Regions from separate parts of the Bacillus sp. 1A genome, predicted to be linked through region 3. Evidence: predicted binding sites of a transcription regulator. Region 3 holds the regulator's gene; each other region holds the start of a gene.
What was found. The regulator Rex, encoded in region 3, represses fermentation and respiration genes when NADH is low (regulators of the CRP and FNR family bind a similar motif). The targets are predictions, from matches to a motif close to TTGTGAAATATTTCACAA.

Region 1 (3,292 bases), 220 kb from region 3:
ACGCCTAGTACAAAGCAAATGGAGAATTAGTCGTCATTGTGCAATTGACGTTATTACACCGAATAAATTTCGGCCGGCCGAGCATGCTGCGTATGGCACAGGTCTTTCTCAATCTGAAAAACGGATGATAGGTGATCATATAGAAGCTGTAGCGGAGCGAATAGTAGGCAGTGATGAGCGCGGAGGGTATTATGATGGAAATAGGAAAAGAGAGTGTGTCTATCATACTTTAAGTTTCGAAGATTTTTATCAAGGATGGGGCGTTACATCTAAGTTGTATAAAGGAAAACAATTATCGGTCATTATTCCTGTACAAGATGAAGAGAAAACAATTGGAAATGTTATAGAAGAGCTTCGCAAAATTGAACCTTTTGAAATTATCGTTGTTGTAAATGGTTCGTCTGATAAAACAGCAACGATTGCAAAAGACAAGGGAGCAACAACAATTGTATATAAAGAAGCACTTGGCAACGATGTGGGGCGTTCACTTGGAACTTATTTTGCCAAAGGAGAAATTGTATTATTTATAGACGGTGATTTTGTTATTCCAGCTAGTGAGCTATATCCATTTGCAAAAGCTATTGCAGATGGAATGGATGTCGCATTAAATGATCTAAATCATTATTTAGATTTAAGAGTACCGCTTCATCTTGTAACTGCATTTAAATATGCATTAAATTTAGCTTGTGATAGAAAAGATTTAGGAGTAGGATCTCTTATCGCTGTACCTAATGCGTTTAGCCAGAAGTGTTTGAAATCAATTGGGTATAGGTCTTTATTGTCACCTTGCGTAGCGCAAGTGAAAGCTATTCTTTCAGGATTCGAAATTGCGTGTGTAAGTCGTGTAGAGGTCGATAAGATGAACCGCATTCGTCCCAGTGAACATTTTGCAAAAATAGGTCATCCTCCAGCTGTCTTGCGAATTATAGGTGATCATATAGAAGGATTAGAGCAATTAATTGTATTAGAAGGTAGCCGTGGTGGATTCTATGATGGGAATAGAAAAAGAGATGTTTTAGAGTAGTAACAAAAAAAGTGTACAACATATGTACACTTTTTTTGTTCTGTTATAAAAACTATAACAGATTAGGAGATAAGAGTATTACAGCTCTACAATGGGTATTGTTCTTATATTACAAAATAGGATTCGTATATAAGGATACCAAAAAAATACAATTAAGGAAAGGGTTAATTATAAAGACTTTTAAGTGAAGTTAACACTATACATATAGTAGTTTGCTCAACATTTCACAAACATGTCACAACTATTTCGTTCACTTTAGCAAAAAAGTAGTATTCTAAGTGTGTAAGCTGTTATATAAAAAATCTTAGTCCTGTACTAATCAAAAATGGAGGAGATTAGGATGACTCAAGTATTAGAAAATGTTAAAAACGCATGGGAAAACTTTAAAGGTGAAAAATGGAAAGCAGAGATTGATGTTCGCGATTTCATTTTAAATAATGTAAACGTTTTCGAAGGAGACGAATCTTTCTTAGCGGGAGCAACTGAAGCAACGAAACAACTTTGGGATCAAGTAATGGATTTAACAACGAAAGAACGTGAAAACGGTGGCGTTCTTGATATGGATACAAAAATTGTTTCTTCTATTACATCACATGAACCAGGATATTTAAATAAAGATATTGAAAAAGTAGTCGGTTTCCAAACTGAAAAACCATTTAAACGTTCTTTACAACCATATGGTGGTATTCGTATGGCGGAACAAGCTTGTGAATCTTATGGATACGAAATGGATAAAGAACTTAGTCGTATTTTCAGAGACTGGAGAAAAACGCATAATCAGGGTGTATTTGATGCATACACACCAGAAATGAAAGCGGCTCGTAAATCAGGTGTAATTACTGGCCTTCCAGATGCATACGGACGTGGACGTATTATCGGTGACTACCGACGCGTAGCATTATATGGTATTGATCATTTAATTGAAGTAAAAAAAGCTGATTTGAATTTAACTGGCGGTGTAATGAGCGAAGATACAATGCGTTTACGCGAAGAGTTATCTGAGCAAATGCGTGCACTTCAAGAGTTAAAACAAATGGCTGCTTCTCATGGCTTTGATATTTCTAAGCCAGCAACAAACACACAAGAAGCATTCCAATGGTTATACTTCGCATATCTAGCAGCGATTAAAGAGCAAAATGGAGCTGCAATGAGTCTTGGACGTACTTCTACATTCTTAGATATTTATATTGAAAGAGATTTAGCAAATGGTACTTTAACAGAAGAAGAAGTACAAGAAATTGTGGATCACTTCATTATGAAATTACGTCTTGTGAAATTTGCAAGAACACCTGATTATAATGAATTATTCTCTGGTGACCCAACTTGGGTAACTGAGTCTATCGGTGGTATGGCATTAGATGGTCGTCCATTAGTAACAAAGAACTCATTCCGTTTCTTGCATACATTAGATAATTTAGGACCAGCTCCAGAACCAAACTTAACAGTTCTTTGGTCTAAACAATTACCGCAGAACTTTAAAAACTACTGTGCGAAAATGTCTATTAAAACATCAGCAATTCAATATGAAAATGATGACATTATGCGTGCTGACTACGGCGATGACTACGGAATTGCTTGTTGTGTATCTGCAATGAGAATTGGTAAACAAATGCAGTTCTTCGGCGCACGTGCAAACTTAGCAAAAGCATTACTATATGCGATTAACGGTGGTAAAGATGAAAAATCTAAAGCACAAGTTGGTCCTGAGTACGCACCGATTACTTCTGAAGTATTAGATTATGAAGAAGTTATGCGTAAGTTTGATATGACAATGGAATGGTTAGCAGGTCTATATTTAAACACATTAAATGTTATTCATTACATGCATGATAAATATAGCTACGAACGTATTGAAATGGCACTTCATGATACAAATGTTCTTCGTACAATGGCAACAGGTATCGCGGGTCTATCTGTAGTAGCAGACTCTTTAAGTGCAATTAAACACGCAAAAGTAAAACCAATTCGTGATGAAAACGGTATTGCAGTTGACTTTGAAATCGAAGGAGATTTCCCTAAATACGGTAACAATGATGACCGTGTAGATGAAATCGCTGTAAATCTTGTAAAAACATTTATGAATAAACTTCGTAAACATAAAACATACAGAAATTCTGTTCATACAATGTCGATCTTAACAATCACATCTAACGTTGTATACGGTAAGAAAACTGGTAACACTCCAGATGGTCGCCGTACTGGAGAACCATTTGCACCAGGTGCGAACCCAATGCATGGTCGTGATACAAAAGGTGCATTAGCTTCATT
Region 2 (3,292 bases), 4.1 Mb from region 3:
TGTAGAATGAATGACTGCTGAATGTCCTAAACCACCAAGGTCTAACATGTCTTCGCAATATGTAAGTCCCTCTTCTAGTGAATTTGCTTTTACACAAGCTAATACTGGACTCAGTTTCTCACGAGATAGTGGATATGCTCCTCCGATACCTTGTATTTCAGCTACAAGCATTTTTGTATTTTCAGGCACAGTAATTCCAACTAATGCGGCAATGTACTGTGCTGATTTCCCTACAATATCACTATTTACTGCACATGTATTTTCATTAATAACAAGCTTTTCTAATTTTCTTCTCTCTTCTTCTGTTACAAAGTAACAATTGTTTGCAATCATTTCTTTTTTCACATCATCATAAATTTCCTTGTCTACAATGATTGCTTGTTCTGATGCACAAATCATACCGTTATCAAATGTTTTTGATAAAATTAAATCATTAACAGCTCGTTTTATATGCGCTGATTTCTCTATATAGCATGGTACATTACCAGGACCTACACCTAGCGCTGGTTTTCCAGTAGAATAAGCTGATTTCACCATACCTGCTCCTCCAGTTGCCAAAACAAGCGCAACACCTTCATGGTTCATTAATTGTTTCGTTGCTTCGACAGAAGGTCTTTCAATCCACTGAATACAATGTTTTGGTGCCCCGGCCTTCACCGCTGCATCATATACTGTTTTCGCCGCTGCAATGGAACAGTTTTGTGCTGAAGGATGAAATGCGAAAATAATTGGATTTCTCGTTTTCATCGCGATTAATGCTTTAAACATTGTTGTCGACGTTGGATTCGTTACTGGCGTTACCCCAGCTACTACTCCGACAGGTTCCGCAATTTCTATTATTTCTTCATGAGGATCTTCGTGAATAATCCCTACTGTTTTATCTTTCTTTATGCTATGCCAAATATATTCAGTAGCAAAAATATTTTTAATGCATTTATCTTCATATACACCACGACCTGTTTCTTCAACAGCCAACTTTGCAAGTGGCATATGTTGATCCACACCTGCTAATGCCATTTCATGAACAATGTTGTCAATTTGCTCTTGTGTAAAACTTTCTAATGCTTGTAAAGCCTTTCGACCGTTATTCACTAACGTATCAATCATCTCTTTTACTTCCTGCATTTCATTTACAACTTTCTCTTTGACTACCATGTAAATTCCTCCTATTCTGCTATCATGGACTAAATAAGACCCTATAGGTCATAATGAGTCTCGATTAGCGCAAAAAAAATAGAGTTGCTTTCCTACATGAACCTCATTGTTTGTGAAATATTTCACAAGTTTGTTCGTGAGTAACACTTCATGAACTTAATATACATGAAATTATTTCATTTGTGTATGTCTATTTTGTGAAGTTTTTCACAAAAATAATGTAATAAAAATGCACTGCCTATATGAGCAGTGCATTTTTATTATGCTAACGCTTGTGCTAGATCTTCAATTAAATCTTCACCGTCTTCAATACCGACAGAAATACGAATTAATGTATCTGTAATTCCTAGCTCTTTACGACGATCTGCTGGGATTGATGCATGTGTCATTTGAGATGGGATAGAAATTAAACTTTCTACTGCCCCTAAACTTTCAGCAAGTGTAAAGTATTGTAAGTTCTCTAGTACTTTATTTAATGTTTCTTCACTATCTACATCAAATGAGATAATAGCACCAAATCCATTTGCTTGTTCTGTCGCTAGTTCATGGTTTTGATGTGATGCAAGACCTGGGTAATATACTTTATTTACTTTTGGATGGTTATTTAAAAACTCAGCAATTGCACGTGAATTCGTTTCATGCTCTTCCATTCGAATTCCTAATGTTTTTAAACCACGAAGTAGTAAGAAGCTATCTTGTGGGCCAAGAATGCCTCCTGTTGAGTTTTGTACAAAGTGAAGGTCTTCTGCTAATTGCGGGCTATTTACAACTACTAGGCCTGCAACTACGTCACTATGACCTCCTAAATATTTCGTTGCACTATGAAGTACAATGTCTGCTCCTAAAGTAATCGGCGACTGCCAATATGGCGTCATGAATGTGTTATCGATAATTGTTAATAAATCTTTCTCTTTAGCAAGAGTAGATATTTTCTTAATATCAGTAATTTTCAGTAATGGGTTCGTTGGTGTTTCCACATAAATCGCTTTCGTATTTGGACGAATCGCTTCTACAACTTCCTCTAGGTTTGTTGTATCTACAAATGTATGCTCAATACCGAAGCGATTTAATACTTTCGTGATAACGCGGTACGTTCCACCATACACATCATCTGTTAAAATAACGTGGTCACCTTTTGAGAACAACATAATTGTAGCTGTAATAGCAGCCATTCCTGAACCAAATGCAAAACCAGCATGACCGTTTTCTAATACTGCAATCATTTCTTCTAAAGCTGCACGTGTTGGGTTGCCTGTACGTGAATATTCATATCCTTGATGCTTACCAACTGCTTCTTGTTTGTACGTACTTGTTTGATAAATCGGTACATTTACAGATCCAGTTGAAGGTTCTCCTATGCGAATACCATGAATTAACTTTGTCTTTGCTCTCATTTTTTATTCCCATCCTTTGTATATGTCTTTACTTAAATAGCGCTCACTACTATCAGGAAAAATCGTTACAATATTTGTACCTGGCGCCGCTTTCTCTGCTTCAAGTAAACTTGCATGAAATGCTGCTCCGGAAGAGCTCCCAACGAGCAGTCCTTCTTTTTGCGCTAATTCCTTCACTCGTAAAAATGCATTTCGATCAGAAATTGTATGAATTTCATCAAAATAAGATGTTTTCAAAAATGGCGGGATAAATTCAAGGCCAATCCCTTCTGTTTCATGCGAACCAGCTTTACCACCATTTAAAATAGATCCTTCTGGTTCGACAATAACCGTTTTTATATCTATATTTTTTTCTTTCAAATAAGATGCAGTCCCCATGAATGTACCACCAGTTCCTGCTCCTGCAACAAATATGTTAATCTCTCCGTTAAGTGCCAACCAAAGTTCAGGTCCTAATGTTTTGAAATAAGCACGCGGGTTTGCTTCATTCGCAAACTGACTTGGAGAGTATGAATTCGGTATTTCATTTACTAATTCTTTTGCTTTTGCAATTGCGCCGGTCATTCCTTGCTCAGTTGGTGTATGCACAACCGTTGCACCCAGTGCTTTCATTAGTTCTTGCTTTTCAATACTAAATTTCTCTGGTACACAAACGATAACGTGTAAATCATGTTGTAACGCTGCAAGTGCCAGTCCAATACCAGTATTTCCAGCAGTCGGTTCAATAATTGTTCCACCCTGGG
Region 3 (3,292 bases):
TCCTCATTTTGTTATGTAAATTTTATTTATTAGCACTCAAGTCACTCGAGTGCTAACACACTTATAATAATAAATAATCTCAATTTCTTTTGCAAGTAAAAAAATCATAATTTTTTCGCAAATTAAGCTATACACTTTTCTATATAGAGTCCCTCTTCTTCTACCTTTACTATATGAATCGTTGTTTCCACTAATCGTATGTTACAATATGAAAGGACACCCTAAATTGTTTTCGCTATACACACAACTTTCTCCTGTCTTCTATTATAATTTCAAATAAGGATTTACGAAAAAAACATAATTTAAGCGAGGTTTATATCGTAGGTAGCATATTTACATGTTATCCTACCTTATCTCATACACTAGAGTTAGAAAGGATGGTTAAACCATTTGAAAAAACAATATTGGTGGGTTATCGTTACATACATTTTAATGCAGTTATCATCCATTGCTGGATTACCACTTCTTCTGAAAACTGGACTTTATGATAACAGGGGATTTACTAGAGAAGAGAAATTTCAACTCATAACTGGCCACTGGGCAATCATTAGCTTCTTTATTGCATTATGTATCGTACTTTGGTTACTTAGAACAGATATTCGTGACAGACGTTTAGATACAATGCGCTCTACTGTTCCAGCTACGATTGGTTGGATTTTTATCGGGTTCTTCCTAGCATTTTTCTCACAAAGTATTGCCGGTATGATAGAAATGCGTGTATTAGGAATTAAACCTGGATCAGAAAATACAGCAAGACTTATGGATATCGCAAGAACGACACCTTGGTTCCTTATCGTTATCTCTATAATAGGACCTATTTTGGAAGAAATCGTATTTAGAAAAATTTTATTTGGTACACTTTATAAGAAGTTTAACTTCTTTATTGCTGCTATCATTAGTTCTCTTGTATTCGCAGCAATTCATTTTGATTTCACTCACTTATTGGTATACACTTCTATGGGACTCGTATTCGCCTTTTTATATGTAAAAACGAAGCGTATTATCGTCCCTATCGCAGCTCATGTTGCAATGAATACATTAGTTGCAGTTGCTCAAGTTTTAATGAGCAATGAACAAATTCAAGAAATGATTAAAGAAGCTGAAAAAATGCAAGGCTTTATCGGAGGATTTTTAGTATGAGGAACTCACCATTGTTCATGGCTGCATTGTACTTCCTTCTAGGATGTATCTTTACACGCTTCGCCATTACGAACGTAACAGATACAATCTGGAATATGTGGACAATACTATTTGCAGTTATGGCAACAATTGATTTTAATTTGGCACTTCGCCTTATCTTAGTTAAATTCACAAAGAAAAAACAATAATAAAACGCAGAGGTCGCTTCCTCTGCGTTTTATTGTGGATAATTCTTTAAAAAGTAAACAAGTGTTTGTAACTCTACCGCTAAATCAATATGGTGAATTCTTATATTATCTGACACATTTAAGCGCGCTGGTGTGAAATTTAAAATACCATGCACGTTCGTTTCTGCCAATCTATCTGCTACAGATTGTGCTACTGTAGCGGGTACTGTTAATATTGCCACTTGTATATCAGTTGATAAACGTTCTTCTAATTCATCTAAATGATATACAGGAATGCCCCCGATTTCTGTCCCGACTTTCTCTTCACTAACATCAAACGCCATTTCAATTTTTGTATTATTGTTTTTCGTGAAATTATAATGTAAGAAAGCGGTCCCTAAATTACCTACTCCAATAAGTGCTACACGTGTTATATCATCTTGGTCGAGTGTTTCACGGAAAAATGATAATAAATAATTTACGTTATATCCATAACCTTTTTTCCCTAACGCTCCAAAATATGAAAAATCTCTTCGAATCGTTGCGGAATCAACTTTTACCGCTTCACTCAATTCGGCTGATGAAACACGTTGCTTACCAGAAAGAGATAAGTTTTGGATAAATCGATAGTATAGAGGCAATCGTTTGGCAGTGGCCTGTGGAATTTTTTGCTGCTCCATATAACCTCTCCTCTCTTCCTATCTTTATTCATATACTTGAATCAAATACAGAAGTTTAGCACTCATGAATTTCCCTGTATAATAAAGAGAAGAAGTATTCTCTCTTTATTTTAAACTATACACTATTTTTAGTATGATTGAGAAATATAAACATGGCAAAGTTAAGAAATTATTTGAGGTGAAAACATTGATTTTATTACAAGTAAACGCGCTTACGAAATTATACGGTGCAGAAACGATTCTTGCAAACATAAAATTGGAAGTTCAAACGAAAGATCGTATCGCATTAGTCGGACGAAATGGGGCCGGAAAATCTACATTATTAAAAATAATAGCTGGTGAGCTATCTCATGATGGTGGCGAAATTATAAAACCAAAAGATGTCTCAATCGGATATTTAGCTCAAAATACCGGGTTAGAAACATCTTTAACAATTTGGGATGAAATGTTAACCGTCTTTACACACTTGCAGCAAATGGAGACAAAACTTCGAAGGCTAGAGCAAGAGATGGGAAAAGAAGAAAACTTTTCAAACGAGGCTACATATGAAAGATTATTAGCTGATTATGACCAATTGCAATTAGATTATAAAGATCAAGGTGGATATCAATATGAAGCAGATATTCGCTCCATTTTAAGTGGTCTTGGCTTCCCAGTTGAAACGCACCAGACGACGATTTCTACATTAAGTGGTGGACAAAAAACAAGATTAGCTCTCGGTAAATTATTATTAACGAAACCAGACCTACTTATTTTGGACGAGCCTACAAACCATTTAGACATCGAAACATTAACATGGCTTGAACAATATTTACAAGGCTATCCTGGCGCAATACTAATCGTTTCCCATGACCGTTATTTCTTGGATAAACTCGTTACACAAGTATATGAAATTTCGAATAAAGAAAGCAGACGATTTGTTGGTAACTACAGTAAATATTTAGACTTAAAATCAGCATTATACGAGCAAGACATGAAACGTTATGAAAAACAACAAGATGAAATCGCTAAGCTTGAGGATTTCGTTCAAAAAAATATAGCGCGCGCATCTACGACAAAACGTGCTCAAAGCCGTCGTAAACAATTAGATAGAATGGAATTATTGACTAGACCATTAGGTGATTCTAAGTCAGCATCCTTCCACTTCGATATCGAAAAACAAAGTGGAAATGATGTTTTACAAGTAAAGGATGCAACTATCGGCTATGATGATGATCCGATTATTGAACATGTAACTATGCGCTTAACTCGCGGGGATAGCGTTGCTTTAGTTGGTCCAAACGGAATTGGGAAATCCACATTATT

Region 1: the regulator Rex is predicted to act here: its motif matches at 1,237-1,254, upstream of pflB (formate C-acetyltransferase).
Region 2: the regulator Rex is predicted to act here: its motif matches at 1,266-1,283, upstream of adhE (bifunctional acetaldehyde-CoA/alcohol dehydrogenase).

The regions. Positions count from the first base shown of each region.
Region 1 covers NZ_JBQYLZ010000001.1:6,080,687-6,083,978, reverse strand. The annotation lists gene ACUN0F_RS31160 (glycosyltransferase family 2 protein) at 1-1,024, shown strand, start outside; gene pflB (formate C-acetyltransferase) at 1,365-3,292, shown strand, end outside.
Region 2 covers NZ_JBQYLZ010000001.1:2,212,503-2,215,794, reverse strand. The annotation lists gene adhE (bifunctional acetaldehyde-CoA/alcohol dehydrogenase) at 1-1,155, opposite strand, end outside; gene ACUN0F_RS11140 (bifunctional cystathionine gamma-lyase/homocysteine desulfhydrase) at 1,416-2,549, opposite strand; gene ACUN0F_RS11135 (O-acetylserine dependent cystathionine beta-synthase) at 2,553-3,292, opposite strand, start outside.
Region 3 covers NZ_JBQYLZ010000001.1:6,303,741-6,307,032, forward strand. The annotation lists gene ACUN0F_RS32150 (CPBP family intramembrane glutamic endopeptidase) at 391-1,140, shown strand; gene ACUN0F_RS32155 (YdiK family protein) at 1,137-1,328, shown strand; gene ACUN0F_RS32160 (redox-sensing transcriptional repressor Rex) at 1,358-1,987, opposite strand; gene ACUN0F_RS32165 (ABC-F family ATP-binding cassette domain-containing protein) at 2,175-3,292, shown strand, end outside.